DNA from 2 places in the Gordonia sp. ABKF26 genome. Region 2 is predicted to be linked to the other one. Evidence: predicted binding sites of a transcription regulator. Region 2 holds the regulator's gene; the other holds the start of a gene.
What was found. The regulator LexA, encoded in region 2, represses DNA repair genes until DNA is damaged. The targets are predictions, from matches to a motif close to CGAACANNTGTTCG.
Positions count from the first base shown of each region.

Region 1: a site for LexA is predicted at 1,540-1,553, ahead of AB4Z55_RS20445 (DUF222 domain-containing protein). Genes of this name have one in related genera too.

Region 1 is NZ_JBGCVZ010000003.1:4,409,891-4,417,234, reverse strand. It holds gene AB4Z55_RS20445 (DUF222 domain-containing protein) at 284-1,525, opposite strand; gene AB4Z55_RS20440 (HEAT repeat domain-containing protein) at 1,815-2,804, opposite strand; gene AB4Z55_RS20435 (HEAT repeat domain-containing protein) at 2,807-3,496, opposite strand; gene AB4Z55_RS20430 (glycoside hydrolase family 65 protein) at 3,564-5,921, opposite strand; gene AB4Z55_RS20425 (beta-phosphoglucomutase family hydrolase) at 5,918-6,640, opposite strand; gene AB4Z55_RS20420 (PhzF family phenazine biosynthesis protein) at 6,811-7,344, shown strand, end outside.
Region 2 is NZ_JBGCVZ010000003.1:3,566,508-3,573,851, reverse strand. It holds gene AB4Z55_RS16490 (fructose-specific PTS transporter subunit EIIC) at 1-1,144, opposite strand, end outside; gene pfkB (1-phosphofructokinase) at 1,222-2,187, opposite strand; gene AB4Z55_RS16480 (DeoR/GlpR family DNA-binding transcription regulator) at 2,184-2,954, opposite strand; gene AB4Z55_RS16475 (phosphoenolpyruvate--protein phosphotransferase) at 3,104-4,813, shown strand; gene lexA (transcriptional repressor LexA) at 4,791-5,495, opposite strand; gene AB4Z55_RS16465 (LysM peptidoglycan-binding domain-containing protein) at 5,738-6,277, shown strand; gene nrdR (transcriptional regulator NrdR) at 6,377-6,889, shown strand; gene hrpA (ATP-dependent RNA helicase HrpA) at 6,863-7,344, opposite strand, start outside.

The sequences.
Region 1 (7,344 bases), 840 kb from region 2:
CTGCCGCGACCAAGACGGCGGCGACTGACGCGACCAAGACCGCGACGACTGATGCGTCAAGTAACGCGTCGAGTAACGCGGATTCGTTGCGGTCCATCTCCCGGAGATCCAGGAGACGGACCGCAACGACGCCCACGCCGTGCTCGGCTTTCACACTGTGGAGTTGTCAAGGAACGCCGCGACGGCCATGCCGTCAGGATCTGTGGTCGTGAGGTGTTGTCGTGTCGGGTGCTCGGTCCCGTCTGAGATGGCTTGTCCGGCAGTGCGTGCGGTGACGCAGGACCTACACGAACACGTCGTCGAGTCGCATCGTGCGTCGGTTGTAGGCGGGCCGCGGGCGGCGCTGTGGGTCGATGTCAGCAGGCGGGATCAGCCAGGGGTGGCGGTCATGTCCCATCGTCACTTCCCAGCCGTGATGATGTACCTGGGTGTGACAGCGCTGGCAGATCAGGCACCCGTTGTCGAGGTCGGTGGGGCCGCCGTCCATCCACGGCACGATGTGATGCACCTGCGTATGTGCAGCGGGCGCACCGCATTTGATGCAACACAGGTCACGGACCGTGATGGCCTTTCGTAAGTGGGACGGGAAGAGCCGCCTACTTGTCCCCATCTGTAAGGGCACGCCTTCCCCGTCCAGGACGATCTCGCTCGCAAGGGCGTCGCACGCGAGTCGCTTGGCGGTGGTCTGCGACACCGGACCGACCCATGGCAGTCGCGCCGGATCTTTCGCATCGGCCGGGATCGTCACCAACAGCTGGGTTCGAGGCGAACCGCTGGTGTCGAGGGTCGCTCCGATCGCCGCCTGATCCATCAACAACTCGAAGCCGTCGGCCCACCGCTGGTCCCGCGTCCGTCGATCCTCGCTGCCGTCGGGTTCGGGTCGCGGGCAGGATCGTTCGTCGATCATGGACAGGAACTTCTCACCGACCACAGCGGTGAGGTCGGCCTTGATCTCCACACGGCCATCGTCGGTGATGCGCGAGTTCACCACGTTCAGCGAGGCGTCCTCGGCAACCGGGATGGCGTCGTCGGCGGTGTCGGCGTTGCGGTGGGCGATGGTGCGTGCGTGGTCGGCGATCTCGGTGGGGGTGGCACCCGAGAAGGCTTGAGCCAGCAGCTCGGACTCATACGCCGCCCGGTCCTCGTCCGAAAGTCCTGTGGGTGTTTGCTTCTCGATGACGGTCAGGCCGCGGACAACCGCGTCGACGCATTCGCTCGCCAGATGCCCGTCGGAGGCGCAGTCGCCGAGCTTCGGCAACGAGTCGATCCGCTCTCCGATCCGTATGCTGCGGTGAGCGACAGCCGGCGCGAAACCCATCTCGATCAGCACCCCGCGTGTGGTCGACCCCACCTTGTCTGCCGCGCCGGTCGCTTCGAACGATGCTGCGTGCACGGCGATCTGATGACCGACGACGTTGTACAGCAACCGAAGTTCGTCCAGTCGGTCGAAAATCTCCCGGCCGGTCGGGTCGGTGGGTGGTTCGAGGGTGATCACGAAGTCTCGCATCTCGGCAATCGGGGTCATGCCACCAAGGTACTCGATAATCCGTTCGAAGACGAGCAGTTTCCACAACCAATGATGCCCAATTGATCTACACGCCAACGTAATTCACTTGTGTCTCCTCAGTGAACAGCAGTACCGCCAGTGAACTGCAGTGAACTGCAGTGAGCCGAGGTGAACAGAAGTCTCATGAGCCCCAACGTTTCACGTCGAGTGAGAATCGACGGCGACATCACGCGCCCCTGCTCTGCGATGTCCCGGATCGGGGAATCGCGCCATTGTGGCTCTGTCGCAACGGATTGAGAGAAGTCGCTCAGTCGTCCGGTCGCTGATCCAGGATGACGAACGCCGTCCGGGCGACCATGCTGTCGGCGTCGCCGATGAACACCTGAAGGGCGGAGGTCGCCGAGGTCCCCGGTATTTCGGCGAGAGCCTGCACCAGGCGCGATCGAACGGACGCGTCGGGGTCGGCACCCAGGCGGTCGACGAGCAGGTCGACGATCCGCTCGCGGTGGGCTTCGTGGCCGGCGAGGACCTCGGCGGCCTCGACATCGCGGTCGCCGGCACCGATGAGCTCGACCAGGGCATCGACCGAGACCGCGGCACCGCGGCGTCCGAGGGTCAGGGCAGCGGTGCGTCGGACGGCGGGATCGGGATCGGCGAGCAGTCCCTCGAGAACCGACGTGACCTGTGTGGTCCCCTCGATCGCGGCGAGCGCGGTGACCGCCCGGCGTCGAACAACCGGATCGGGGTCGGCCGCACCGTCGACGAGGCGGTCGACACCGCCGGGTCTCTGCGCGAGCGCCCACCGAAGGGCACCGGCGACGTTGGGATCGGGCTCCTTCAGGAGTGCGTCCGCCAGCGAGTCCCCGGACACCCTGACCTCGCCGGCCAGCATCGCGGCAGTCTGACGATCGGCCGCGTTGTCGGACTGGACGGCACGGAGCAGTCTGACCACTCCCAGCACCGCGGACCACTCGGTGGGCCCGGCACCCCGCACGTCCTGTAGACGCGCGAGGAGCTGGGCATCGGCAGCCATCCTCGCCTTCGTGTCGTCGATGAGGCGGTCCATGAGCGTGTCCGGTGCGAACCCCGGCTCGTCGAGCGCGCGGCCGACGTCGCGCAGCGAGAGTCCGAGCGATCGGAGGCTCTCGACGTGCATGAGCCGCTCGAGGTCGGCCTCGGAGTACTCCCGGTAGCCGCCGGACGTCCGGCCGGTCGGTCGCACGAGTCCGAGTGAGTCGTAGTGGCGCAGCATCCGGCTGCTCAAACCGGTCTGCCGCGCCACCTCGCCGATCAGCACCGCTACATTCCGTCCCTTGTTTCGACGGCCGAATCGTCGTCGGGGACAGGGCTGGTCGTCGGCGCGACGAAGTCCGACGCAGCGGCGAAGTCACTGTCCGGGTCGTCGATCAGCCGTTCGGTGGCCACGACGTGTGCGCGCACCGCGCCGTTGCCCCGCTGTTTCGCGACGGCAAGCGGTCCGGCCGTGGCGTCGCCGAGTCCGGCCAGGGCACGGCTGAGGCTCCGTCGGACGTCGGTGCTCCCGCGGCCGAGTTCGCCGGCCAGTTCGTTCGCGAGCCAGGCCTCCCGGCCCGCCGGGACCAGGACGACCGCGGTCCGCCAGGCGGCGCGAGCCACCTCGTCGTCCGCATCGTGCAGGAGCGCGGGGGTGATCGACGTCCACGCCGACCGGTCACCGATCTTCGACAGGGTGTGTAGCGCCTGTGCCCGCGCCTGCGGAGACGCGGACGCCAGCTCGGGAATGAGGCCGGGCACCGTCAGTTCGGCGGGCAACCGCGTCAGGGCCCAGGTCAACATGTCCCGCACGAAGAAGTCCGGTTCCACGCCGCAGCGTCGGATCAGCTCCTCGGCATACCCGGGATGCGGGTTGCTGCCCGCCGCCATCGCGGCCCGCAGCCGCATCGACGCGTCATCGGCCGACAATGCTGCCATCAGGGCCGGATCGAGTGGGCGGGTTGTCTGGTCGGTCATGATCGACCACCTCCTTCACCGCCCACCTGACCGCTTGACACCGTGTCAAGGTCAAGCGTCGGGGGCTTTAGATCTCCCGACGATACGGATCACACCCGGGCGGGGCCTTGGGCGGCTCGCGATATTCCAGTTCCGGGATGTGCATGGTCATCGGGGCGGACTCGAGAGTGAACTTCTCGCCGTGATGCGCGAGGTCGATCGGCGGGCCCGACAGCAACCGATAGGTCGCGTTGTCCTTGTCGACGGCCACGACGATCTTCGAGTCACGGATGATCATGCGGAACGACATGTAGGTCAGCCGCTTCGGGAGCCGGGGCGCGAACGTGATGTTCCCGCCGAAGTCGCGCATGCCGCCGAAACCGGCCACGCAGTCGGTCCAGGCACCCGCGAGCGCCGCGATGTGTAGTCCGCTGCTGACGTTGTTGTGCAGGTCGTGCAGGTCGGTGAACACCGACTCGGCGAGCAGATCGTAGGCGAGATCGGGGTAGCCGACCTCGGCGGCGGTGACCGCCTCGCAGCACGCCGACAGGGACGAGTCGCGGACGGTGAGCGGGTAGTAGTAGTCGAAGTTGCGCAGTTTCTGCTCGGGGGTGAAGGCATCGCCGAACAGATAGGTCGCGAAGACCAGGTCGGCCTGCTTGACCACCTGCTTGCGGTAGAGGTCGTAGTACGGATAGTTCAGCAGCAGCGGATACCGCCCGACCGACGACTCGAAATCCCAGGCGCCCAGCAGGGTGAACGACTCGCACTGCTGGTGGACGCCGAGGGCGTCGTCGTAGGGGATCGTCATGTCGTCGGCGCACGCCTCCCAGTGCGCCGCCTCGGCGGTCGTGACCCCGAGATGCTCGGCGAGATCGGGCCGGCGGTGCACGGCGGCCACCGCGTCCCGCAGGTTCTGTTGCGCTGCGAGGTTGGTGAAGGTGTTGTTGTTCACGACCGCGGTGTACTCGTCGGGACCCGTCACCCCGTCGATGCGGAACTTCCCGTTCACATCGTGGTGACCCAGCCCGGCGAACAGTCGCGCGGTCTCCACGAGTAGTTCGACGCCGCACTCGGTTTCGAACTGCTCGTCGTTGGTCGCTCGAAGGTAGCGAGCGGTGGCGTTGGCGATGTCGGCGGACACGTGCACGCCTGCGGTGCCGGCGGGCCAGTAGCCCGAACACTCGTCGCCGTTGATCGACCGCCACGGGAACATCGCCCCGCGCTGGCCGAGTTCGGCGGCGCGGGACTTCGCCTTGTCCATGGTGGAGTGGCGCCACCGTAGTTCCTCGCCGGCGGCGGCGGGGACCGTGTAGGTGAGCATCGGCAGGATGAAACTCTCGGTGTCCCAGAAGGTGTGACCGTCGTAGCCGGGGCCGGTGAGGCCCTTGGCCGGGATGGCGCGGGACTGACCGCGTGCGCCGGCCTGCAACACGTGGAAGAGCGCGAACCGGACGGCCTGCTGCAGCTCCGGATCGCCGTCGAGTTCGACATCGGCGTCGCGCCAGAAGTCCTCGAGGTAGCGGACCTGGTCGGCCTTGAGTGAGTCCCAGCCGGTCTCCATCGCCATCGCGAGGGCCGCGTCGACCTGGGCGCGCAGTGCCGGCACCGAACGCCGCGCCGACCAGCCGTACCCCATGTACTTGGTCAGCGTGAGGCTCTTGCCCTTCGGCACGTTCGCCGCGATGGTGAGCCGGGCGAGGTCGCCGTCGGCGCGGATGAACGTGTCCGCCTTGTCCGGGAAGTAGATTTCGTGATCCATCCCGGCCGCGATGTGCAGGCCGGACTTCTTGGTGTGGTGGACCAGCATGCCCCAGTAGTTGCGGCATGTCGCGAGATCGGAGACGAGGGGTGCGTCGAGCGCGGCCGCCAGGCGCGGGTCGTTCCCGGGGGCGGGCACCGGCTCGTTGGCGAGGAGGTCCGACTGCAGGACGAGCTTCATGTCCTCGTCGACGGGCTCGACCTCATACCGGATCGCGGCGATGGTGCGCTTGGTGAAGGACACGAGCCGCTCGGATTTGATGCGCACCTTGCGGCCCGTGGGTGAGGTCCAGACGGTGTGGCGACGCAGTGTGCCGGTACGGAAGTCGAGGGTCCGCTCGTGTTCTTCGGTACGCCCGTACCGGAGGTCCATCGGCTCGTCCTCGACGAGCAGCCGGATGATCTTGCCGTCGGTCACGTTGACGACGGTCTGTCCCGACTCGGGGTAACCGTAACCGCTCTCCGCGTAGGGCAGGCCGCGCAGTTCGTAGAAGCCGTTGAGATAGGTGCCGGGATGATCGACGGGCTCGCCCTCTTCGAACGACCCGCGTAAACCGATGTGTCCGTTGGACAGTGCGAAGAGTGTCTCGGTCCGGCCGAGCATGTCGAGGTCGACTCCGCCGCGCCACTTTAGCTGCCACGGGTGGATCTCGAAGCCGAAGTCGTGGCCGTGCTCGGCGGTCATGCGGGGAGCAATTCGTCGAGGTCCGTCACGACGACGTTGGCGCCGGCCGCGCGCATCGCCTCGGCCTGCCCACCGCCGACACGGTCGACGCCGACGACGTAGCCGAATTCGCCCGCGCTGCCGGCCCGGATGCCGGAGATGGCGTCTTCGAAGACCGCTGCCGCAGAGGGTTCGACGCCCATCTGCTCGGCGCCCAGGAGGAACGAGTCGGGAGCGGGTTTGCCGTTCAGGCCCTTCGACACGATGTCGAGCCCGTCCACCCGGACCTCGACGAATTTCGACAGATCCGCTGCATCCAGCACTGCTGCTCCGTTCTTCGAGGAGGTCACGACCGCGATCCGGAGGCCCGCATCACGAGCCGCCTCGAGGTACCGCACCGAACCCGGATATGCCTGCCCGCCGTCCTCGGCCAGGGACACCAGGAACATGTCGTTCTTCCCGTTCCCGATGGCGGTCACGGTCTGCGGGTCGACGTCGTCGATGCCGCGGGAGGCGAGGAAGGCTCGCACGCCGTCTTCCCGGGGACGTCCGTCGACGTAGTCGAGGTAGTCCTGGTCGGTGAACTCGACGAAATCGGCATGGTCCTCGCCGCCCGCACGCGCGGCGAGGAAGGCGTCGAACGCCTTCTTCCATGCCTTGCGGTGCAACACCGCGGTCTCGGTGAGAACCCCGTCGAGGTCGAACAGTGCGACGGTGATCGAATCTGGCAATCCCAACACGCTTCGCCACGCTACCCGTCCCGGACGACTCCGGCGCGATTTGCGCGGCCGGGCGAACCGTTTTCCCGCGGTGGTGGTGCTCGCGGCGGCGGGCGACCGCTCGCCGTCCCGGGGTGACGGGCCCGAAAAACCTTTGACCGGGCTGCAACTGAGGGTGAGACGATGAACCGATGACCCGACGTTTCGCCCAGATCGATGTGTTCTCCGCCACCGGAACCGGTGGTAACCCGGTGGCCGTGGTGCTCGATGCCGCCGACATCCCCGACGACCGGATGGCGGCATTCGCCCGCTGGACCAATCTGTCGGAGACGACGTTCGTGCTGCCGCCGACCGACGCCGCAGCCGACTACCGCCTGCGGATCTTCACCCCGGACGGGGAGTTGCCCTTCGCCGGTCACCCCACGCTCGGTTCCGCGCATGCGTGGCTGACGACGGGCGGCCACCCTGCGGGGGAGGACATCGTGCAGGAGTGCGGCGTCGGCCTGGTCCGACTCCGCCGTTCGGGTGCACGGCTGGCCTTCGCGGCACCGCCGTTGCGACGATCCGGCCCCGTCGAGTCCGCGGTCGTCGCCGAGGTCGCCGCCGCACTGGGGATCGTGGCCGGCGAGGTCCTCGCGGCCGAGTGGGTCGACAACGGGCCGGAATGGATGGTGCTGCAACTCGCGTCCGGGGAGCGGGTGCTCGAGGTGACGCCGGACATCCCG
Region 2 (7,344 bases):
GACTGTTGTTCAGGGCGATGAAGGCGCCGTCGCTGAGGGTGCCGCCGTCGTCGAGGGTCGTGTTGGCGACCTCGTAACCGGCGAGGAGAAAGCCGAGTGCGATGAGCAGTCCGCCGGCGGCGACGAACGGGATCATGTAGCTGACACCGGTCATGAGGGCCTGGCGCGTGCGGCCCGCGAGGCCCACGCCCGACGTTGCGGTGTCGGCCGACTCGGCATCGGCCCCATCGCCGGTGACGCGCGTCGCGTTCGGGTTGCGCCCCGCGGCCACCGCCTCGGCGATCATCGCGTCGGGTTCGTTGATCGCCCGTTTCACCCCGGATGCGATGACGGGTTTGCCGCTGAACCGGTTGCGACCCTTCACCCCGACGTCGGTGGCGAAGATGACGGCATCGGCCGAGGCGATCACCTCCGGGTCGAAAGCGGTCGTGGCCGAGGACCCCTGGGTCTCCACCGCGAACTCGACACCGGCCCGCTCGGCCGCGTACTTGAGCGCATCGGCGGCCATGTAGGTGTGGGCGATCCCGGTGGGGCACGCGGTGATCGCCACGATGCGCGGCTTCGAGTCCGCGGTCTGGGCCGGATCGGTCGGGGCCGGGTCCTTCTGGGCCGGTGCGCTCTCGGACTTCGCGGTCGACACCGCTGCAGCTGCGGGCGCTGCGGCCGCCGGAGCGGCGGGGGCGGGGGGTGCGGGGTTGATGGCCTCGTCGACCAGTTCGATCACTCGCTCCTCGTTCTCCGCCGCGCGGAGCGAGGCCACGAAGTCGGGCCGGACGAGTGAGCGGGCCAGGGAGCTGAGGAGTTTCATGTGCGCGCTGGCGCCCCCCTCGGGGGCGGCGATGAGGAAGACCAGGTCGGCAGGCCCGTCCGGCGCGCCGAAGTCGACCTTCCGGGACAGCCGCGCCATGGCGAGACTGGCCGTGGTCACCGACGCGGTCCGGGCGTGCGGGATGGCGATGCCGCCGGGAAGCCCGGTGGCGGACTTGGCCTCCCGGTCCAGCGCGGCCCGCGCGAGATCGGCGGGATCGGTGGTCCGGCCGGCCGCGGCGAGCGCGTCGGCCAGCGTGGTGATGACGGCGGCGGGATCGCCGCCGGCGTCGACGTCGAGACTCACCGTCTGGGCGGTGATGATCTGCTCGGTCATGGGATGTCCTTCGGTGACAGGGGGTACGGGGTCAACGGGTGGTACTGGATGTGCGGTGCGGGTCCGTGAAGGTGGCGTCAGCTCATGCGGGCGGCTCCCGACAGTTCGGTCACCCGGACGCCGGGGAGGTCGAGATGGTCGGGAGTCGGGGCCTGGGTGCCCGCTAACGAGGCGGCCGCGGCGCCGTAGGCCACCGCCGACCGGAGGCAGTCCGCGGGCGAGGCCCCCGTGCTCTGGGCGATGAGGAAGCCGGCGAGCGAGGAGTCGCCGGCGCCGACGGTGCTGCGCGGCACGATCGGCGGGGGTGTCGCCGACCAGACGCCCGATGCGGTGACCAGGACGGCGCCGGCGGCTCCGAGTGTGGCCAGGACGTTGCCGCCGATCTGTTCCGCGATCGTGGTCGCGGCTTCGACCACGGGTTCGAGGTCGTTGCGCGACAAGGCTTCCCGCAGCGTGGCCGGGTCGGCGCCGGTCAGTTCGGCGAGTTCGTCCTCGTTGGGTTTGATCAGGTCGACGCGACCGGCAACGGTCGCCCGGAGCGGGGCGCCGGAGGTGTCCACCGCGACGCGGCACCCGGCCAGGACCAGGTCGTCGGCGATCGCGCGGTACCAGTTGTCGGGTACGCCGGGCGGGAGGGAGCCGCAGAGGGTGACCCACTGGGCGGAGTCGGCGTGCGCCCGGATGAGTTCGACGAGCGCATCGCGATCCCGCGCGGTCAGCGCGACACCCGGAGCGTTGATCTTGGTGGTCGTGCCGTCCGACTCGGCGATCGTGATGTTGGAGCGGACCTCGCCGTCGACGGGCACCGCGTCGTAGGGGAGTCCGAGTTCGTCGAGTGCGGTACACAGCGGGTCGCCCGTCCGCGCGGGGAGCAGGGCTCGGGTGGACAGGCCGGCGGCCGCGACGACGCGGGCCACGTTGACGCCCTTGCCGCCGGGTTCGGTGCGGACCGTACCGGCGCGCTGCACCTCGCCGCGTGCCAGCGGTGCGCCGAGCTCGAGGGTGCGGTCGAGGCTGGGGTTCGCGGTGACGGTGACGATCATGCGATCACGACCTCGACGCCGCGCGCGGACAGTGCCGCCGAGAAGGCCGGGTCTATCCCGGAGTCGGTGATGAGGACGTCGACGTCGTCGATCCCGGCGAAGGAGGAGAGGTCTTCGCGATCCATCTTCGAGCTGTCGGCGAGGACCACGACGCGTTGCGCGGCCGCGACCATCGCCGCTTTCACCGCCGCCTCGTCGGGATCGGGAGTCGACAGCCCATGGGACTCGCTCAGACCGTTGGTGCCGAGGAACGCGGTGGTGACCCGCAGGCGGCGGAGCGCGTCCACCGTCTCGACGCCCACCGTGGCCTGGGTGAGACCACGGACGCGTCCGCCGAGCGCATGGAGCCCGTCGGGGTGGGTGCCGGCCAGCAGGCCGGCGATGGGCAGGCTGTTGGTGAACAGGGTGAGCCTCCGATCGGGCGCGGTCGCCTCGGCGGCGCGGTAGGTCGTGGTGCCGGCGTCGAAGAGCACGGAACCGCCGTCCGGCGGCAGGAAACGGATCGCCGCCCGGCCGATCGCCGTCTTCTGTTCGATCTGGCTCGACTCGCGCTCGTCGATGCCGAGCTCGCCCAGGGCGCGCATGACCTCGGCGCGCACGGCACCGCCGTGGACCCGCTGCAGATGTCCGGCACGCTCCAGGACGGCGAGGTCTCGACGGACGGTCTCGCTCGTGACGTCGAACTTCTCGGCGAGCGCAGCCACCGACGCCCGTCCGGCGACGCGCACCTCGTCGACGATCGCCTGTTGTCTCTCCTCGGCGTACACACCGCTCCGATCTCCGGTTCCGACCACCCCGCTTGTTGAGGCGTGTGGGATTGCATGTTGTAGTAATTGTGTTTACGCCTGTTTGTGTTGACAAGTCAAGCACTTTTTGTAACGGTGGTCACATCGGTAGTCGAGTGAGAGGCAAGACGATGGCGCAGATCCTGACAGGGACCCCGGTGGTCGGCGGACTGGCCCACGGTCCCGCGCTGTGGCCGGGCGAGCGACCCGATCACTCGCCGGAGAAGCTCGGCGTCGGCGTGGAGATCCCCGAGGAGCGTCGTGCCGACGAGGTGACACGCTTCGCCACGGCGGCCGGCGCCGTCGCCTCGCGACTGCGTACGCGCGCCTCCCAGAACACCGGGGTGACCGCGGAGGTGCTCGCGGCGACCGCGGGACTCGCCGAGGACCGGGGGTGGATCGGGGCCGCGAGCGCGCTCATCACCAAGGGCGCCACGGCCGAGGCCGCTGCCGTCGCCGCGACCGATCAGTTCGCGGCGGTGTTCACCAAACTCGGCGGGTTGATGGCCGAGCGGGTCACCGATCTGAACGATGTGCGCGACCGCGTGCTCGCCGAACTGCTCGGTCTACCCGAACCGGGCGTGCCGACACCGCAGGTGCCCTCGGTGCTGCTCGCCGACGACCTCGCACCCGCCGACACCGCCGGTCTCGACCCGACGACCACGATCGCGCTCGTCACCCGGCTGGGTGGGCCGACCAGCCACACCGCGATCATCGCCCGGCAACTGGGGATCCCGTGTGTGGTGGCCGTGGCCGATCTCGCCGAGATCGGACCCGGCACAACGGTTCTCGTCGATGGGACGACCGGCCGGGTCGAGGTGGAGCCGGACGCGGAGACGGCGCGGGCGCGAGTCGAGGAGGATCGTCGGCACGCCGAGCTCGTCGCCGGGTGGACGGGTCCGGGGCAGACCGCCGACGGCATCGCCGTCTCGGTGCTCGCCAATGTCGCCGACGGATCGTCGGCGCGGGCCGCCGCCGGGCACCCGGTCGAGGGCGTCGGACTCTTCCGCACCGAACTCGCCTTCCTCGAACGCGCCGACGAACCATCGGTCGACGAGCAGGCGGCGATCTACCGCGAGGTACTCGATGCCTTCGACGGCCAGAAGGTGGTGATCCGTACCCTCGACGCCGGCTCGGACAAGCCCTTGAGGTTCGTGACCCACCCAGACGAATCCAATCCCGCGCTCGGTGTCCGTGGGGATCGAATCGCCCTGGCGCATCCCGAGATCCGAGCCCACCAGCTCGACGCGATCGCGCACGCCGCGTCGGGTTCCGACGTCGCGCCGTGGGTCATGGCGCCGATGATCGCCTCGCCGTCCGAGGCGCGCGCCTTCGCCGCGGAGGTCCGCGGCCGGGGCCTGGTCGCCGGGGTCATGATCGAGGTGCCCGCGGCCGCCATCCTGGCCGAGGCCGTGCTCGCCGAGGTGGACTTCGTGTCGATCGGCACCAACGATCTGACGCAGTACACGATGGCGGCCGATCGGATGTCGGCCGATCTCGCCGGATTGACCGATCCGTGGCAGCCTGCGGTGCTCAGCCTGATCGCGGGTGTCGCCGCAGCGGGTGTCCGCCAGGGCAAGCCGGTCGGGGTGTGCGGTGAGGCGGCTGCCGATCCGAATCTCGCCTGCGTGCTCGTCGGTCTCGGGGTGACCTCGCTGTCCAGCGCGCCGACCGCGGCCGCCGCGGTGGGGGCTCGGCTCGGCGAGGTGACCGCCCAGGACTGCCGCGCCGCCGCCGACGCCGCGCTGGCCACGTCCGACCCCGCCGCGGCGCGAGAAGCTGCCGCGGCGGTGCTCGACCGTTCGGTCGGGGGAGAGGTCAGACTCGCCGCATCACGGTGACGACCTTGCCGAGGATCACGGCGTCGTTGCCCGGGATGGGATCGAACAGCTCGTTGTGCGGCATCAGCCACACATTGGCGCCCTGACGCTTGAAGGTCTTCACGGTGGCCTCGCCGTCGATCATCGCTGCGACGATGTCGCCGTTGTCGGCGACGTTCTGCTGCCGCACGACGACCCAGTCGCCGTCGCAGATGGCGGCGTCGATCATCGACTCGCCCACGACGCGCAGCAAGAAGAGCGAGCCCTCGCCGACCAGCTCGCGAGGAAGCGGGAACACGTCCTCGACCGCCTCCTCGGCCAGGATCGGGCCACCGGCCGCGATCCGGCCGAGGACCGGCACGAAGGTCGGCTCGGGCAGCCGGCCGGCCGACGGGGTCTCCGGCGACGGCGATTCGCTCGGCGCGATGTTGACCGCACGCGGCCGGTTCGCATCCCTCTTGAGCAGACCCTTGCGCTCGAGGGTCCGTAGCTGGTGGGCGACCGACGATGTCGAGGCCAGGCCGACCTCGTCGCCGATCTCGCGGATGCTCGGCGGGTAACCGCGCTCGCGTACCGAGCGGCGGATGACTTCCAGGACCCCGAGCTGGCGCGGGGTGAGTGAGGCCTCGGCGGCGGCGACGTCGATAGGGGCCTCGTCGTCGGCTCCCCGCGCTCGGCCGCGCCTATCGCCGGTGTCACTCATGTTCGGTTCCTCTCGTTTTCGGAACGTGCTGGTAGATGGCCCGTGGGGATGTTCAGCCGCGTCCGAGCCTAGCGGAGTGCGACCTGCACCTCAAACATTTGTTCGATGTGTCGCGAGACTTTGTCGGTGCGCCGTGCTACAAATTCGAACATCAGTGCATCGAACATCTGATCGAAGTTCGAACACCGAACGCCAGACACCCGAACACCCGAAGATCCCGCACCGAACACCCGGAGGGCACCATGCGCACCGCCACTCTCGTCGCTCCCGTCCGTACCGAGCGTCCCGACACCATCCGGGCGCGCACCGACCGCGCCGACCGTATCCGGACCCGGACCCCGCTGTCCGACGGTTCTCGGCCCGTCGACAACCGGCCGGCAGGCAACCGTCCGGTGGGCGGGTCGCCACTGACGCCACGCGTCGGCGGCACGCACTGCGGCTCCCCGGTGGGTGCCCGGGGCCGCGGGCCGGTCGGTCCGGATGCAGCGGTGTTCCGTCGCCGTCGCCGCACCGCCGTCGCGGTCCTCGCCGGCGTCGGCCTCGCGTTCGTCGTGTGGGTGTTCGGTGTCGTCGGTCAGAACTATTCGGACTCGATGACGCCCGCCGCGGTGAGCGCAGAGGTCGTCCACGTGCGCGCCGGGGATTCCCTCAGCACGATCGCCGGCCGGGTGGCGCCCGAGATGCCCCGCGACATCGTGATCGACGAGATCGTCGCGATGAACGATCTGCCGTCGAGTGCGCTGCAGGTGGGTCAGCCCCTGCTCACCCCCCGGTACCGCTGAGGCCGGGCGGTATCCTCGATGTCACAGGGGCCGGCCGAGAAGCGGCCGGGCGCACGGTTTCGGTGCGTTCCAGCGTCCCGCGACCTGCGTGAGGACACGATGCGCTGCCCCTTCTGCAAGAACGACGACACCAAGGTCATCGACTCGCGTGTCGCAGATGAAGGGCAGGCCATCCGACGGCGTCGCTCGTGTGTGGAGTGCGGGCGCCGATTCTCCACGGTGGAGAGCGCCGTGCTCGCCGTGGTCAAACGCAACGGGGTCACCGAGCCGTTCAGTCGCGAGAAGGTCATGCGCGGTGTGCGTCGTGCCTGTCAGGGCCGGCACGTCGCCGAGGACGCACTCGCGCAACTCGCCCAGCAGGTCGAGGACACGGTGCGCGCGAGCGGATCGGCCGAGATCCCCAGCAACGAAGTCGGTCTCGCGATCCTGGGTCCGCTGCGTGATCTCGACGAGGTGGCGTACCTGCGGTTCGCGTCGGTGTACCGGTCGTTCGACTCGGTGGACGACTTCCAGCGCGAGATCGACGATCTGAAGTCGTCGGCGTCCGGTGGCGGACGTGTCGAGACCGCCACCACCGATCCCGTCTCAGCCGAGTCGGTCCAGAGCTCGTAGGACGCGCTTCTCCGACACGGGGAACGCGGTACCGAGACGCTCGGCGAACAACCCGACCCGTAGTTCCTCGACGAGCCACTGCGCCTCGTCGTCGACGATCGCCCGTCGGTGCTCAGGGACCTGTTCGAGCCGTTGGGCCCACCGCTCGACGACGCGATCGACGACCGCGACGCCGGCCTTGTCGCGCGCGGCGGACGCGGGCAGCGCCTCGAGACGTGCCCGCGCACCGTCGAGGTACCGCGGCAGGTTCTCCAGATGCCGCCGTGCGGTGGCTGCCACGAAGCCGTCGAACACGAGATGGTCGATCTGCTCGGCGACGTCGTCGGCAGCCAGCGATCCGGCGTGCCGGTCGATCGCCGCGCGGACCGGCGCCAGCCGTTCGAGCGCCGCGACGGCGAGCGAGAAATAGTCCGGGGCGGCCTCGGCGACGCGCGGCCTGATCCGCTCGAGGAAGG